DNA from 3 places in the Dietzia sp. IBK-p2-16D genome. Region 2 is predicted to be linked to each of the others. Evidence: predicted binding sites of a transcription regulator. Region 2 holds the regulator's gene; each other region holds the start of a gene.
The links. The regulator LexA, encoded in region 2, represses DNA repair genes until DNA is damaged. The targets are predictions, from matches to a motif close to CGAACANNTGTTCG.
Positions count from the first base shown of each region.

Region 1: AC3DE3_RS15865 (HNH endonuclease signature motif containing protein) is a predicted target of LexA. The motif match lies at 2,067-2,080, and genes of this name have one in related genera.
Region 3: AC3DE3_RS04040 (HNH endonuclease signature motif containing protein) is a predicted target of LexA. The motif match lies at 2,344-2,357, and genes of this name have one in related genera.

Region 1 covers NZ_JBYMTL010000008.1:64,372-68,996, reverse strand. The annotation lists gene AC3DE3_RS15875 (amidohydrolase family protein) at 1-759, opposite strand, end outside; gene AC3DE3_RS15870 (helix-turn-helix domain-containing protein) at 1,070-1,678, shown strand; gene AC3DE3_RS15865 (HNH endonuclease signature motif containing protein) at 2,085-3,719, shown strand; gene AC3DE3_RS15860 (SidA/IucD/PvdA family monooxygenase) at 3,731-4,625, opposite strand, start outside.
Region 2 covers NZ_JBYMTL010000001.1:310,834-315,458, reverse strand. The annotation lists gene AC3DE3_RS01535 (malate synthase G) at 1-51, opposite strand, end outside; gene dapF (diaminopimelate epimerase) at 171-1,061, shown strand; gene hflX (GTPase HflX) at 1,115-2,563, shown strand; gene lexA (transcriptional repressor LexA) at 2,605-3,273, opposite strand; gene nrdR (transcriptional regulator NrdR) at 4,072-4,527, shown strand; gene hrpA (ATP-dependent RNA helicase HrpA) at 4,583-4,625, opposite strand, start outside.
Region 3 covers NZ_JBYMTL010000001.1:871,146-875,770, reverse strand. The annotation lists gene AC3DE3_RS04045 (ABC-F family ATP-binding cassette domain-containing protein) at 1-783, shown strand, start outside; gene AC3DE3_RS04040 (HNH endonuclease signature motif containing protein) at 816-2,339, opposite strand; gene AC3DE3_RS04035 (HAD hydrolase-like protein) at 2,678-3,379, opposite strand; gene AC3DE3_RS04030 (TetR/AcrR family transcriptional regulator) at 3,376-3,930, opposite strand; gene AC3DE3_RS04025 (GMC oxidoreductase) at 3,966-4,625, opposite strand, start outside.

The DNA.
Region 1 (4,625 bases), on a different contig from region 2:
GATGCGGCAGCAGTGCCCGGCCGTCCGGATCTGCCCCGCCGGCCAGGACGCGACGCGGTCGGTGAACACCTCGAGCATGGCGTGGTCGCCGTCGAGGAACTCGTCCACGTGCAGGTCGATGCCGGTGTCCAGTTCCTCGGCGAGGTCCACCAGCCGGTGCGTCTCGGCGACCGGGTCGGTCGAGATGTGCGGGGCACCGCCGATGAGGTCGGCGCCGGCCGCGATCGCGGCGCGGGCCCGGTCCGCCGGGTCGACCTCGTTGACCATCACCGCGATCTGCAGGTCCATCACCCCGGCGAGTTCATCGCGGACCCGCACCAGGGCGCGGACGCCGCGCAGCGGGTCGTGGTCGTCGTGCAGGTCGACGTGGCTGCGGACCGCGGTCGTCCCGTTGGCCACCAGCTTGCGGGCCGCGGCGAGGGCGCGGGCGTGGATCTCGTCCTCGTCCACCGTCGCCGCGTAGGCCCTCCACGTACCGATCGCCGCGCCCAGGTCACAGCCCGGCGGCCGCGTCGCTCCCCAGCTCAGCGCCTTGTCGAGGTGGGCGTGCGGCTCGGCGGGCGCGGTGAGCACCAGGTACCCGCGGGCATCGATCACCGAGGCGCCACCCGCGGGACCGCCACGCAACGGGGTGGTCCCCGCATCGGTCACGGCCACGACCACCCCGTCGACGATGTCCACGTCGACCACCCGGCCGCCCTGCAGGCGCGCCCCCTCGATCCGGTCCACGTGCCGCGGCGCGACTCGTCGTGGTTCCATCGTTCCCCTCCTCTGCCGACTCGTGCGTTCCCCGCCGACCCTCCGACCCGGCTCCTCTCGGCAGCCCGGGCTCTCTGATCGGGTGCGGCACTTGTGCATCCGACCCCGGAGCGGGATAGTGACCCCGGGTATTGATCGGATCAATAAAGACGAGTGTGGTGGCCCCGTGTTTCGGAGGCATTACCCCGCTGTTCCGGCGCGGTTCCGGTGCAAGCCGATCCCGCAGCGACCCGCCTACCTACAGGGATATAGCCCCACCAGACCCCGACCCGCCCAGACCCCGACCCGCCCAGACCGCACGGGAGGCCCCATGACCACCGCACGAGGCGACTCGCTGGACCGTCTCGGCGCGCGCATCCGGCACCACCGCCGCCAACTCGGACTGACGCTCGTCGAGGTGGCCGACCAGGCCGGGATCTCGCAGCCCTTCCTCAGTCAGATCGAGCGCGGTAAGGCGGCGCCCAGCATGTCCACGCTCGAGGGTCTCGCCCACGCCCTCGGCACCACCCAGGCCCACCTCCTCGACGCGGTCACCGCCGGCGGGGACCCCACCGCCACCGGCCCCGCCGGCCAGGATTCGGGCCCCGGCGACCCGATCCACGTCCAACGCTCCACCGAGGGCGCCACCCTGACCCGGGCGGAGGGCACGGTCGGCGGTCACACCCGACTCCTGCCCGGAGGCCCGGGGGGCACGCAGTTCCTCGAGTTCGTGGAGACCAACCACGTCCCGGGCCGGTTCTTCGAACACCCCGGCCAGGAATGGCTCTACGTCACCCGGGGCACCGTCCTGCTCGAGGTCGGCGATTCGCTCACCCGACTCGAGTCGGGCGACGTCGCGAGGTACAACGGCACCCTCCCCCACCGGTGGTACGTCCCCGACGGCGGCGAGGCGTGCCTCATCGTCGCCCGACCGGGTTGACCGCCACCGGGCCGCCCGACCTGCGCTTGACCACCACGACCACCCGCCTCAGCTGGGACATCCCCGCCCCGGCGCCCTCCCTCGCGCGCCGACCTGGGGCGCCCTGCGGGGGCCGAGCAGGGCACCCCAGGTCAGAGCACCCAAGACCGTGCGCCGCCCACGGCGCCACACCCTTCACCGAACCAGAACCCGGACCCACCACTCCCCCGAGACCGCCCGCACCACGCATGCCCTCTACCTGCGGTGCCCTACGGAGGGTGCGCAGGGCACCGCAGGTCAGCGGGCGCCGCGGTGATTAGCGACGACGACGAGGCCGGGGATCTCCCCGCAATGGGATCACACTCACTCGCGTGTTCGATCCGGTCTCCCTGCCCGCGGTGTCAGACCTAGAACATATGGTCGAACCATGACGAGCACCTCCAAGTCCGACGCCCATGATTCCTCCTCCCATGCTGCGATCGTCCCCTATGCCCCCGGCCCGTTCGTGCCGCCTAAGGGGTTCACCACAGCGACGGGTCCCGCCGTCGACGTGATCGTTCCGGAGGCCTACTCGCGGTGGGATCCGCATCAACAGCGCGGATATCTCGCACAACGCCTGATCAACGCGGCGGAGGGGCGCACTGTCGCCTTCGCCTATGACTGCGTCCGGGTCGCAGGACAGCGCGACCGCCACCGGGACCCGTGGGAAACCGCCGCCTCGATGGTCAGCGCCTCGATGGCGTTGTCCCGGCACGGCGCCTCGCGTCTGGTCACCACCGCGGTCGAGTTGACCGAGCGCCTCCCCCGTACCGCGGCCCTGCTCACGACCGGGTGGATCGGCATCCTCGCCGCCCACACGATCGCGGAGGAGACCGCGATGGTCGCGGACGAGCTCATGCCCGAGCTCGACAGGCGGATCAGTGAAGCGCTGGCCCCCACCAGACGCCGCACCCACCCACCGAGACTCGGCCCGCTACGGAAAATGCTCACCAAGACCGTCTCGGCGTGCGACCCGGTCGGGGCCGACGCCAGGGCGAGGGAGGCGCGGCGGGACCAGGATGTCGAGATGGTGCCGCTGGCCGACGACAGGGCGCTGATCACCGCGCACCTCACCGCCGAGACGGCTGTCGAGATCGCAGATCGCATCGACGCCCTGGCGCGCACCGCCTCCGAGGACGATCCGCGTTCTCTCGGTGAGCTGCGAGCAGCGGGCCTCCTGGCGCTGAGTCGTGGGTGGGCCTGCCTGCCCGACGTAGACGGCGGACACCCCGGTGATCCGGACGGGCAGGCTGCCGCCCGGCGGGTGACCATCTACGCCTACGACGACGGCAGTCCGGGCAATCGTGGCCTCACGCTGGCCGGGTACGGGCCGATCACCGGCCACACCGCCGAGCAACTGGAGCGCAACGCTCGTCGCCGGATCGACTCACTGGCCGACCTCGCGGACCCCGAATCGGACGCGGCCCGGCGGTACGCGCCCTCCGAGGCGTTGTCGCGCTTCTGCAAGGGCCGGGACGGCACCTGCGTCTTCCCCGGTTGCCAGACGCCCGCGGAGAAGACCGATCTGGACCACATCATCCCGTTCGACCACGACAACCCGGAGTGCGGCGGGCACACCACGTCCGATGATCTCGGCTCCCTCTGCCGCTTCCACCACCGACTCAAGACCGACGGCATCTGGGCCTATTACCGGGACACCGACGGGACCTACGTCTGGCTCCACGGCCCCAACCACCCGGAAGCCGACCCCGGAACGCGCATCACGACGGTCCCCGGCGGACCGCTGGCCGCACTCGCCGCACCGCGCCATCCGGAATCCAGCCGGCGTCAGCAGGAGGCGGCCGAGGCCGGCAGGACCGGCGGCGGTTCACCGATCTCGCGCAGGCGCCCCCACCTGCGTCACCGCCGCGCCGCGGAGCGCAGCAGGCTGCGAGCCCAGGCCCACCACCGTCGACAGGAGGACCGGGCCGGGCGCCCACCGCGTTCCGCCCACCTGCAGGACGACCGGCCGCAGCAGGACCAGCCGCAGTCCTCGGCACTCGACGATGAACCGCCGTTCTGATGCGGTACCTCTCAGAAGCGGGGGCTCGTCGGGTACCAGCCGTCGTCGGGGCGGTGCGGGCCGATCGACCGGACCTCGCGGAACTCGAAGTCCGCGAAGTCGTCCGCGAGGTGGTCCCAGTTCTCGCGGGTGATCGCGGTGGTGACCGCCCCCGCGATTCGACCCACACCACCGTAGATGCCGGACAACTGGTTGCCGGTGACGCCCATGGACGTGCGCGCGCCGGTCGAGAAGTGGTGCAACCGGGCCACCCAGGGCGCGGAGCCCGGTCGGCGTTCGGTGAACTCGAAACCCGGGCCGAGGTAGGGGTTGCGGCCTGCCGGGTGGTCGGAGGCGTAGTCGTGCACGTCGGCCCACAGGGCGATGTCGTCGACGAACTCAGCGAGTTCCGGCCGCAGTCGCAGATCGACCTCGTACCCGGTCGCGGCGATCACCACATCGGCGTGGAAACGGCCGCCGGGGGTGTCGATCGCGAGTTCGGTACCGCCGGCCCCGTCGTCGGCCACCTCGACCGAGTCCCAGCCGCAGCCGGTGTGCAGTGCGAAGCCGGGGTGGGCGAAGCACCGCCACACCGTGTGCTGGGTCGGTGGCTGCGGCAGGCCCCCACTGAGGAGGGTGAAGTCCCACTTCGCCCGATCGTCGAGGTCGTAGAAGCGTTCCTGCATGCCGGGGAACTCCATCCACCGCAGTGGGTTGGAGTCCGGGACGGTGTCCCGCCGCATGAACAGCTCAGCTCGAGCGGCGCCGTGGTCGAGGGCGGTGGCGGCGTTGTCGAACCCGGAGGCTCCCCCGCCCAGGACTGCGACCCGCCGGCCGCGAAGTGCCTCGAAGTCGATCGGGTCCTCGGTGTGGAACCAGCGCTCGCGCGGCAGCGCGCGAATCATCTCCGGGACCCGCTGCCCGCCG
Region 2 (4,625 bases):
GTAGAGGACCTCGTCGACCTGGATACCGCCGACGGTGATGCGTTCGGACATCGATGCTCTCCTAGAGGTAGGGGACCGTTCTCCTGTCCGACTCTAGTGGGCGCCCCGTCCGGGTTCATCCGGCCTTTCCGCACTGCGGAACGATTACCGGAGCCGAGTACGATTTCGCCATGACTTCGACTCGCCCGGCTTCGCAGCCCGACGGTATCGCCTTCCTCAAGGGCCACGGGACCCTCAACGATTTCGTCATCCTCCCGGACGACGACGCCGACCTCGAACTGGATGAGGCCCTCGTGCGTGCGCTGTGCGACCGGCGCGGTGGTATCGGCGCGGACGGCGTGCTCAGGATCGCCACCGCCGGCGCCCTCGTCGACCGGGGGGTGCTGGCTTCCCTGCCCGACGGTGTCGACCGGGCGGACTGGTTCATGGACTACCGCAACGCGGACGGCTCGATCGCGGAGATGTGCGGGAACGGGGTCCGGGTCTTCGCCCACGCGCTCGTCGGGACCGGACGGGCGGAGGCGGGTTCGATCCCCGTGGGCACGCGGGCCGGCGCCCGCCCAGCCGAGGTCATCTCCTACTCGGGCGATGATGCCGTGGTGCGGGTGGACATGGGGGAGCCGCGACTGCTCGGGCTGTCCTCGGCGGAGATCGCGGGCCGCACCTTCGCGGGACTGGCCGTCGACATGGGCAATCCGCATCTGGCCTGCGTGGTCCCGGGTCTGGGAGCGGCGGACCTCGCCGCGTTGCGGGTGGAGCAGAGCCCGGTGTTCGACAGGGACTTCTTCCCCGACGGGGTCAACGTGGAGATCGCCACCCCGATGGTGGACGGCCGGGTCTCGATGCGTGTCCATGAGCGCGGTGCCGGGGAGACCATGTCCTGCGGCACCGGGATCGTGGCGACCGCGGTGGCCGCACTGGCCGACGCGGGGGAGGCGTCGGGAGACGTCGTCGTCGCGGTCCCGGGCGGCGAACTCGCGGTCGCTCTACGAGAGGGTGGATCCTCCCTCATCGGACCGTCGGCCCTCGTCGCCCACGGCCGATATCGTCGTAGGCGTTAGCACACCGCTCCACACAGGACACCAGGGGCCCCGGTGTGAGAAGATGAACGCGAATGACTACTGATTACACGGCCGCTGATCGGCCGACACGCGACCTCGATCCATCCATCGGTGAGTTCCAGCTCGAGGAGAGATCCTCGATGCGCCGGGTGGCGGGGCTGTCCACCGAACTCCAGGACGTCAACGACGCCGAGTACCGCCAGCTCAGACTCGAACGGGTCGTGCTCGTGGGTGTCTGGACGGAGGGCTCCGCCGCCCAGGCCGACGCCGCGATGGCCGAACTCGCCCAGCTGGCCGAGACCGCGGGATCAGAGGTGTGCGATGCGCTCATCCAGCGACGCGACAAGCCCGACGCCGCGACGTACATCGGGTCGGGCAAGGTCAGTGTCCTCAAGGACGTGATCGCCGCGACCGGCGCCGACACCGTCATCTGCGACGGTGAACTCACCCCGGGACAGTTGCTCGCGCTGGAGAAGGCGGTCAACGTCAAGGTCATCGACCGCACCGCCCTGATCCTCGACATCTTCGCGCAGCACGCCACCAGCCGCGAGGGCAAGGCCCAGGTGACTCTCGCCCAGATGGAGTACATGCTTCCCCGCCTCCGCGGCTGGGGCGAGTCGTTGTCCCGTCAGGCCGGCGGGCGTGCCGGCAGCAACGGCGGCGTGGGTCTCCGAGGTCCGGGTGAGACCAAGATCGAGACCGACCGGCGTCGGATCCGCGAACGGATGGCACGTCTGCGGCGCGACATCAAGGGGATGAAACAGGCCCGCGACACCAAACGGCACCGTCGCCGTGCCACGCCCGTGCCCTCGATAGCGATCGCCGGATACACCAACGCCGGAAAGTCCAGTCTTCTCAATCGGATAACCGGTGCCGGGGTACTGGTCCAGAACGCCTTGTTCGCCACGCTCGACCCGACCACCCGGAAGGCCGAGCTGCCTGACGGCCGCGCGGTCGTCTTCACCGACACCGTGGGGTTCGTTCGTCATCTTCCGACCCAGTTGGTCGAGGCCTTCCGTTCCACACTGGAGGAGGTCGTCGACTCCGAACTTCTCCTCCATGTGGTGGACGGCTCGGATGCCTTTCCGCTCCGCCAGATCGAGGCGGTGCGCAAGGTGATCAACGAGGTGGTGGAGGAGCAGAACGCCGAGCGACCTCGTGAGCTGCTGGTGATCAACAAGGTGGACGCCGCGGATCCCGTCGTACTCACCGAGTTGCACCACGCGCTACCCGACGCCGTGTTCGTCTCGGCCGTCACCGGTCAGGGCGTCGACGAGCTGCTCGAGCGGATCACCCAGATCGTCGCTTCCGGGGACACCGAGGTCACCCTGGAGATCCCGTACTCCCGTGGGGACGTGGTGTCACGGGTCCACGCCGAGGGCGCGGTGGTCGAGGAGGAGCACACCGAAAACGGAACCCGGGTCATCGTCCGACTGCCCGCCTCAGTGGCGGGTGAACTCGACGAGTTCGCCGCCGACGGCTCACACGACGGCGCCGCCTGACCCCCACCGGGGACGGGCGGCGCGCCGTTCGAGTCCGGAGTTCAGAGCTTCCGGAACACCGTCACCACCTTGCCGAGGATCGTCGCGTGCTCTCCCGGGATGGGACTGAACGACGGATTGTGAGGTAGCAGCCAGACTCCGCTCGCGTCGTTGCGGAAGGTCTTGACCGTCGCCTCCCCGTCGATCATCGCCGCGACGATCTCACCGTTGTCCGCGACGTTCTGCCGCCGGACCACCACGAAGTCGCCGTCGCAGATCGCCGCGTCGATCATCGATTCCCCGACGACCTTGAGCATGAACAGGTCGCCGGATCCCACGAGGTCCGCGGGCAGCGGGAAGATCTCCTCGACGGCCTGTTCGGCGAGGATCGGACCGCCGGCGGCGATCCGGCCGAGCACGGGGACGTAGACGGGCTCGGAGGCGCCGCCGGGCCGCTGGGGCTCGGGCGTCGGCGAACGACGCCCGCGCGACTTCTGCCCGGGAACCCCGTGCACGTCCACCGCGCGCGGCTTGTGCGGGTCCCGGGTCAGGAAACCCTTCTTCTCGAGAGTCCGCAACTGATGAGCCACCGACGAGGTGGACTGCAACCCGACCGCGTCGCCGATCTCCCGGATGCTCGGCGGATAGCCGCGCTCCTTGACGGTGTCGTGGATGTGGAGGAGAACGCTCTTCTGTCGGTCCGTCAGCGACTCGAAGTCGGGCTTCGGCATCTCGTGTGGTCCCTTCGGCGAATGGATGTTCGACGTCTGTATCTGTGTACACCCTATCGCCCATGCGAACGTCGCGCCACACAGGTGTTCGAAATAATCGGGCCCGGAATGGTGACTGTGTCGGAGTCGCGTGATACAACTCTAGGAGAGTTCGGATTCGAACAGATGTACTGACACATACATACGGGTGTGCGAACACCACTCGCACACCGTATCGAGTAGGGAGTCACCATGACCGTTACGGAGTTGCAGTCACACGCACGTCCGACCGTGCGGTGGAGCGAGGTCTGCCCCGGCGACCATCGCGGGCGGTCCGCGGGCGTCGATCGTCCCGGCACCCCACAGAGTTCCCCGGGTAAGGGCAGCGCACAGCCCGGTCGCGTCCACCGTCGCCCCGCGGTTCGACCGGAGGGCAGCCGTCCCGCGGCGGCGTCGGCACGTGTCGACACCGTCGTCCGGCCGAGGGTGCCCGGCCGCCCCCTCGGCGTCACGTCTGTGGCACCGGGTCGCCGCGTGCTCGTCCGCCCGGCGTCGGCCGAGGGCGTGCGCGCCTGCCATATCGAGCCTCCTGTGGCCAGCGGCGTCGTCGACGACGTTCCTACGTGGGCGCTCCTGGCCTGCGGGATCGCGTTCGGAGTGATCCTGCTCTTCGCCGTGGCGTATCTCGGCGGGCCCGCCTACGCATGACCGGTCGTCGGGCCTCCTAGAATGAGTCGGGGACGGTGTACTGCCATCCCCGCATCCCGTCAGGCACGAGCCGGGACGCGTGAAGTCCGGTCGACGAAGGGCCCCACGGGAATGTACTGCCCGACATGCCACCACGAGGACTCCCGCGTGATCGATTCACGATCGGTCGACGAGGGGCAGGCGATCCGGCGTCGCCGGGAATGTCCGAGGTGCGGCCACCGGTTCACGACTCTCGAGACGCCGCTTCTGACTGTTCTCAAACGCAACGGGGTCACGGAGGCGTTCAGCCGGGACAAGGTGGTGCGCGGAGTCCGGCGTGCGTGCCAGGGACGAGCGGTCGACGAGGACGCCCTGCGCCGCCTCGCCCAACAGGTCGAGGACGCCGTCCGCGCCGGTGGCGTGTCCGAAGTCCCCGCCCATCAGATCGGTCTTGCCATCCTGGGCCCGCTACAGGACCTGGACGAGGTCGCCTACCTCCGCTTCGCCTCGGTGTACAAGCAGTTCAGTTCCGCCGATGACTTCGAACGCGAGATCATCGCCCTCCGGGAACGCCGGACGAGTCGCTAGACGCGCGCCATAGGCGGGTGATCGGCCGACGGCCGGCTCCAGGGGACGGCCTGCCTCAGCGGGACGACCGGGGGGCCAGCGCCGCTGCCACTGCCTTC
Region 3 (4,625 bases), 560 kb from region 2:
GACCTGCCGCTGGACCAGCGGGTGCTCGAGGCGATCGAGGACGTCGCAGCCCGGGTGGCGTTCGGCAAGGACGAGCTCACCGCCTCCCAGCTGGCCGAGCGGCTCGGCTTCTCGCCGGCCCGGCAGCGCACGCCCGTCGGCGACCTGTCCGGTGGTGAGCGGCGGCGGCTGCAGCTCACGCGCGTCCTCATGGCCGAGCCCAACGTCCTGCTGCTCGACGAGCCCACCAACGACCTCGACATCGACACGCTGCGCCAACTCGAGGACCTGCTCGACGGCTGGCCCGGCACGATGGTCGTCATCTCCCACGACCGCTATCTGGTCGAGCGCATCTGTGACTCGGTGTGGGCGCTGTTCGGCGACGGCCGACTCACCAACCTCCCGCGCGGCATCGACGAATACCTCGAGCGCCGTCGCGTCGCCGGGGCCGCGGGCGACTCGGGCAAAGTCTCGCGCTCCGCTCCGGGCGCCGGGTCTGCTTTGGCTGGCGGCTCGACGGATGGCGGTTCTGCGGCTGGCGCGGCGGGTGGTAGTGCCACGGCTCCCGCGCTCTCCGCCGCCGAAGAGCGGGCACTGACCAAGGAGATGTCGAAGATCGAGCGGCAGATGGGCAAACTCGACAAGCGCGAAGCCGAACTCCACAAGGCCATGGCCGACGTCTCGGAAGGGGCGATGGACACCGAGAAGCTGGCCGCCCTGGACCGCGAGCTCAAGGACGTGTCGGCAGAAAAGGACACTCTCGAGGAACGCTGGATGGAACTGGGCGAGCAGATCGAGGGCTGAGCCACCCGGCCAGCCATCCCCGAGCGAGCAGTCTAGGCTGCCGACTGCGACCCCTGCTCGCGCTCGGCAGCGTGTAGTCGCTGTTCCGCCTGGGCGCGCAGGTACCTCCGTTCGGAAGCGCGACGTTGCCGGGTGTGTGTTTGGCGCTGCGATCCGGCGATGCCGTCTCCGGTTCTGCCGGCTTCGGCCGCCTCCTTCTGAAGCCGGGAGCGTTCGGGGTGTCGCGGTGCGCTGAACTCCGCCAATGGGCCGGTGGGGGTGGTGATGACGCGTGTCCCGGGGTTCCTGTCGGGATGGTTCGGACCATGAATCCACACGTAGTCCCCGTCAGCGCTCCGGTAGTAGGCCCAGATGCCATCGGTCTTGAGGCGATGGTGGGTGCGGCAGATGCTGCCGAGGTCGTCGCTGGTGGTGTAGCCGCCGCGCTGGGGATCCTCGTGGTCGAAGGGGATGATGTGGTCGAGGTCGGTCTTGTCCGCCGGGGTCTGGCAACCGGGAAAGACGCAGGTGCCGTCGCGGCCCCGACAGAAGCGGGCCAGTGCCTCCGAGGGGCTGTACCGGCGGGAGGCCTCGCCGTCCGGGTCTGCGAGCGTGTCGATGGCGTCGAGCCTCCGCCTGGCGAATCGCTGCAGCTCGTCGGACGTGAAGCGGCTGACGGGGCCATAACCGGCCACGAAAAGTCCCCGGAAGTCCGCGTCTCCGTCGTCGTAGGCGTGGATCACGACCCGGCGGGCCGCGGACATCGCGTCCGGGTCCGTGGGGTGGTGCCCGTCGGGGTCGGGCAAAGATGCCCAGCCGCGGCTCAGGGCGAGGAGGCCGGCGGCCCGGAGTTGCCCGATAGACCGGGGATCGTCTGAGGCGGCGGTTCGGACCAGGGCGTCGATGCGCTCGGTGATCTCCAGGCCGTCGACGGCCGAGAGGGTCGCGGTGAGCAGCGCGAGATCGCCCGTGACCGGCGTCATCTTCACGTTCTGCTCTCGGCGCGCCTGCTGTGCGCGGGCGTCCGCTCCCACGGGGTCACAGCTCGCGACGTGCTTACTGAGCATCTTGCGCAGAGGTCCGATCCTGGGCGGGTGGGTTCGGCGCCTCGTCGGTGCGAGTCCCTCGCTGATGCGGCGGTCGAGTTCCGGCATGAGATGGTCCTCGACCAGGGCGGTCTCCTCGGCGATGGCGTGGGCTGCGTCGACACCGATCCACCCGGTCGTCAGCAAGGTCGCGGTGAGCGGCAGTCGCTCGGTCAGTTCGATGGCGGTGGCCACCAGCCGAAATGCCCCGCGGCGGGACAGGGCCATCGAGGCACTCACCATGGTCGCCGCCGTGTCCAGGGGATCGCGTCGTTGGTCGTTCTGGGAGGACCTGGATACGCAGTCGTACGCATAGGCGACGGTGCGGCCTTCGGCAGCGTTGATCGCCCGTTGGGCGAGATAACCGCGTCGCTGTCCGGGGTCCCATCGGCTGAAGGCCTCGGGCACGACGACGTCGGTGGCGGGGGTCGCCACGGTCGTGAATCCCGGCGGGGTCACGAACGGCGAGTGGGCGGTGTCCGTTGCGCTCATGGTTCGACTGTATGTTCGAGGTACGACATGGTCGGAAGAAGCGGCTGTCACGGCCGTGACCTGCGGTGCCCTGGATGCCCCGTCCAGGGCACCCCAGGTCAGACGGCACCGCGGTTCAGACGAGGCGTGGACAGTAGCCAGCAGCGCGGCGGTGTCGGTGAGGCACGGCAGCACGGCGTGCGACCGCGACCGGGCGCTCGATGGACACCGGCAGCCCGCGGGCCCGGGCGGCGTCCGCATGGTCGTGACCTGCGGTGCCCTGGATGCCCCGTTCAGGGCGCATCAGGTCAGACGGCACCGCGGTTCAGACGGCACCGCGGTTCAGACGGCACCGCGGTTCAGACCAAGGCGCGGATCGCGGCAAGCAGGGCGTCGGGGTCCGTGAGATCCGGCAGGACGGAGTGGGCGCCGGCGGCGTGGAGATCGTCGGCGGAGACCCGGCCCGTGGCGATCGCCACGCAGACGGCACCCGCGTCGAGCGCGCCTCGGACGTCGTGGACGTGATCGCCCACGACCACCGACCGCCCGGGGGACACGTCCACACCGCGCGCCCGGGCGGCGGCGAGGGCGTCGCGGACGAGGTGGGCGCGGTCCGCGTGGTGATCACCGAACGCGCCGAGGCACGGGTCGGGCAACCCGTCGAACCCGCACACCCGCAGCTTGAGCAGCGCGGTCCGGCGCATGTTGCCGGTCACGATCCCCTGGTGCACCCGCGGGTCCGCGGCCAGGGCGGCGACCGCGTCGTGGGCGCCGGGCAGGGGACCGCCACCGCCGGCGAGGAGATCGTCCCCGAACGTTTCGCACCGCTCGGCCACGGCGTCCATGAGAGCCATGACCACCTCGTCGTCGTACCCGGTCATCCCGTTGATCTCCAGCAGGTCGGTGAGGATGGCGCGGTCGGTCCGCCCGGCGAACGAGGCGCCCATGACGGGGTGACGGCCGAGGAGGTCGGCGAGCGCAGGCGCGATCATGCGGGTGCCGAATCCGGCCGGGTCGAGGAGGGTGAGGTCGAGGTCCCACAGGACCAGAACGTCGCTCATACCCCGACCGTCCCGATCAGCGGGCCCAGCCAGGCGGTGAGGAAGGCGCGGAGGTCCTGGTCGGAGCGGGCGTCGAGCGAGTCCAGGCACAACACCGACCAGCCGACGTGCACGCCCACTTCCGCGATCAGTTCGAGCCGGCCGGCCAGTGTCGGGAACCGGTCGGCGGCGGGGGAGAGCAGCGCGACCGCGTACTCTCGGGCCCGCTCGGCAGAGCCGGGATCGAAGATGGGGTTCGAACCGCCGCCCAGCGTGAGTGCCCGCAGCAGGGGGTCGTCGAGGATGCAGTGGCGGCCCACCACCACGATCTCCACGATCAACTCCAGCGGCGTGGTCGCCGTGTCGAGCACATCGGTGAACGCGCCGGTGAGCATGGTGAGCCGCTCGGAAACGGCCTGCGAGACCAGGTCCTCGCGGGTGCCGAAGATGGAGTAGACGGTCTGGCGGCTGACCTCGGCCTGCTTGGCCACCGCGGCGATCGTGACACCCCCGAAACCGGCCCGACCGATGACGTCACGGGTGGCTTCGAGAATGGAATCGCGGGACCGCACGTCTCCAGTATCGCGGACGCCGCCGGATGCCGTGCCTAGAAAACGGCGCCCACGTCCTGCCGCACGATCCGGTCCAGCGCGCGCTCGGCGATCGCGGCGATGGTCAGCGACGGATTACACGCGGCGGTGGTACCGGGGATGAGCGCGCCGTCGACCACGTACAGGCCGCGCTGGCCGAGGACGCGCCCGTCCAGGTCGCACACCTGTCCCATGGGGGCGCCGCCCAGCGGGTGCCAGGTGGAGTTGAGCATGCGGTTGGTGTCGGTGAGGTGGCCGGTCGGGCCGACGATGGTGCGGGCGGTGGGGTCGATGTGCCCGTGCAGGATGCCGGCGTCGCCGTTCGCGGGCCAGCGGATGACGCCCCGGTCCTGGGCGGCGTCGTAGACCACGCGGCCGCGGTCGGCGCTGACCCCGTAACCGACCAGCACGGTGGTGTGCAGCTGCGGCCCGAACTGGGGAAGGGAGGCCTGGATGATCGTGTGGGCCGAGCGCGGGTCGGACCAGTTGAGGCTGCCGTAGACCACGGGCCCGCCCTGGACGGGGCCGAAGCCGGCCGTGGGATCGGTCCACATGTAGATGCGGTCGGCGTTGGTGCCCCAGCCGCCGCCGACGTCGTCGGGGAGGTCGGTGAGCGTGCCGGTCGCGGCCGCGCGGGTGAGCAGGGTGGAGGTGCCCACCGAGCCGGCGGACAGGAT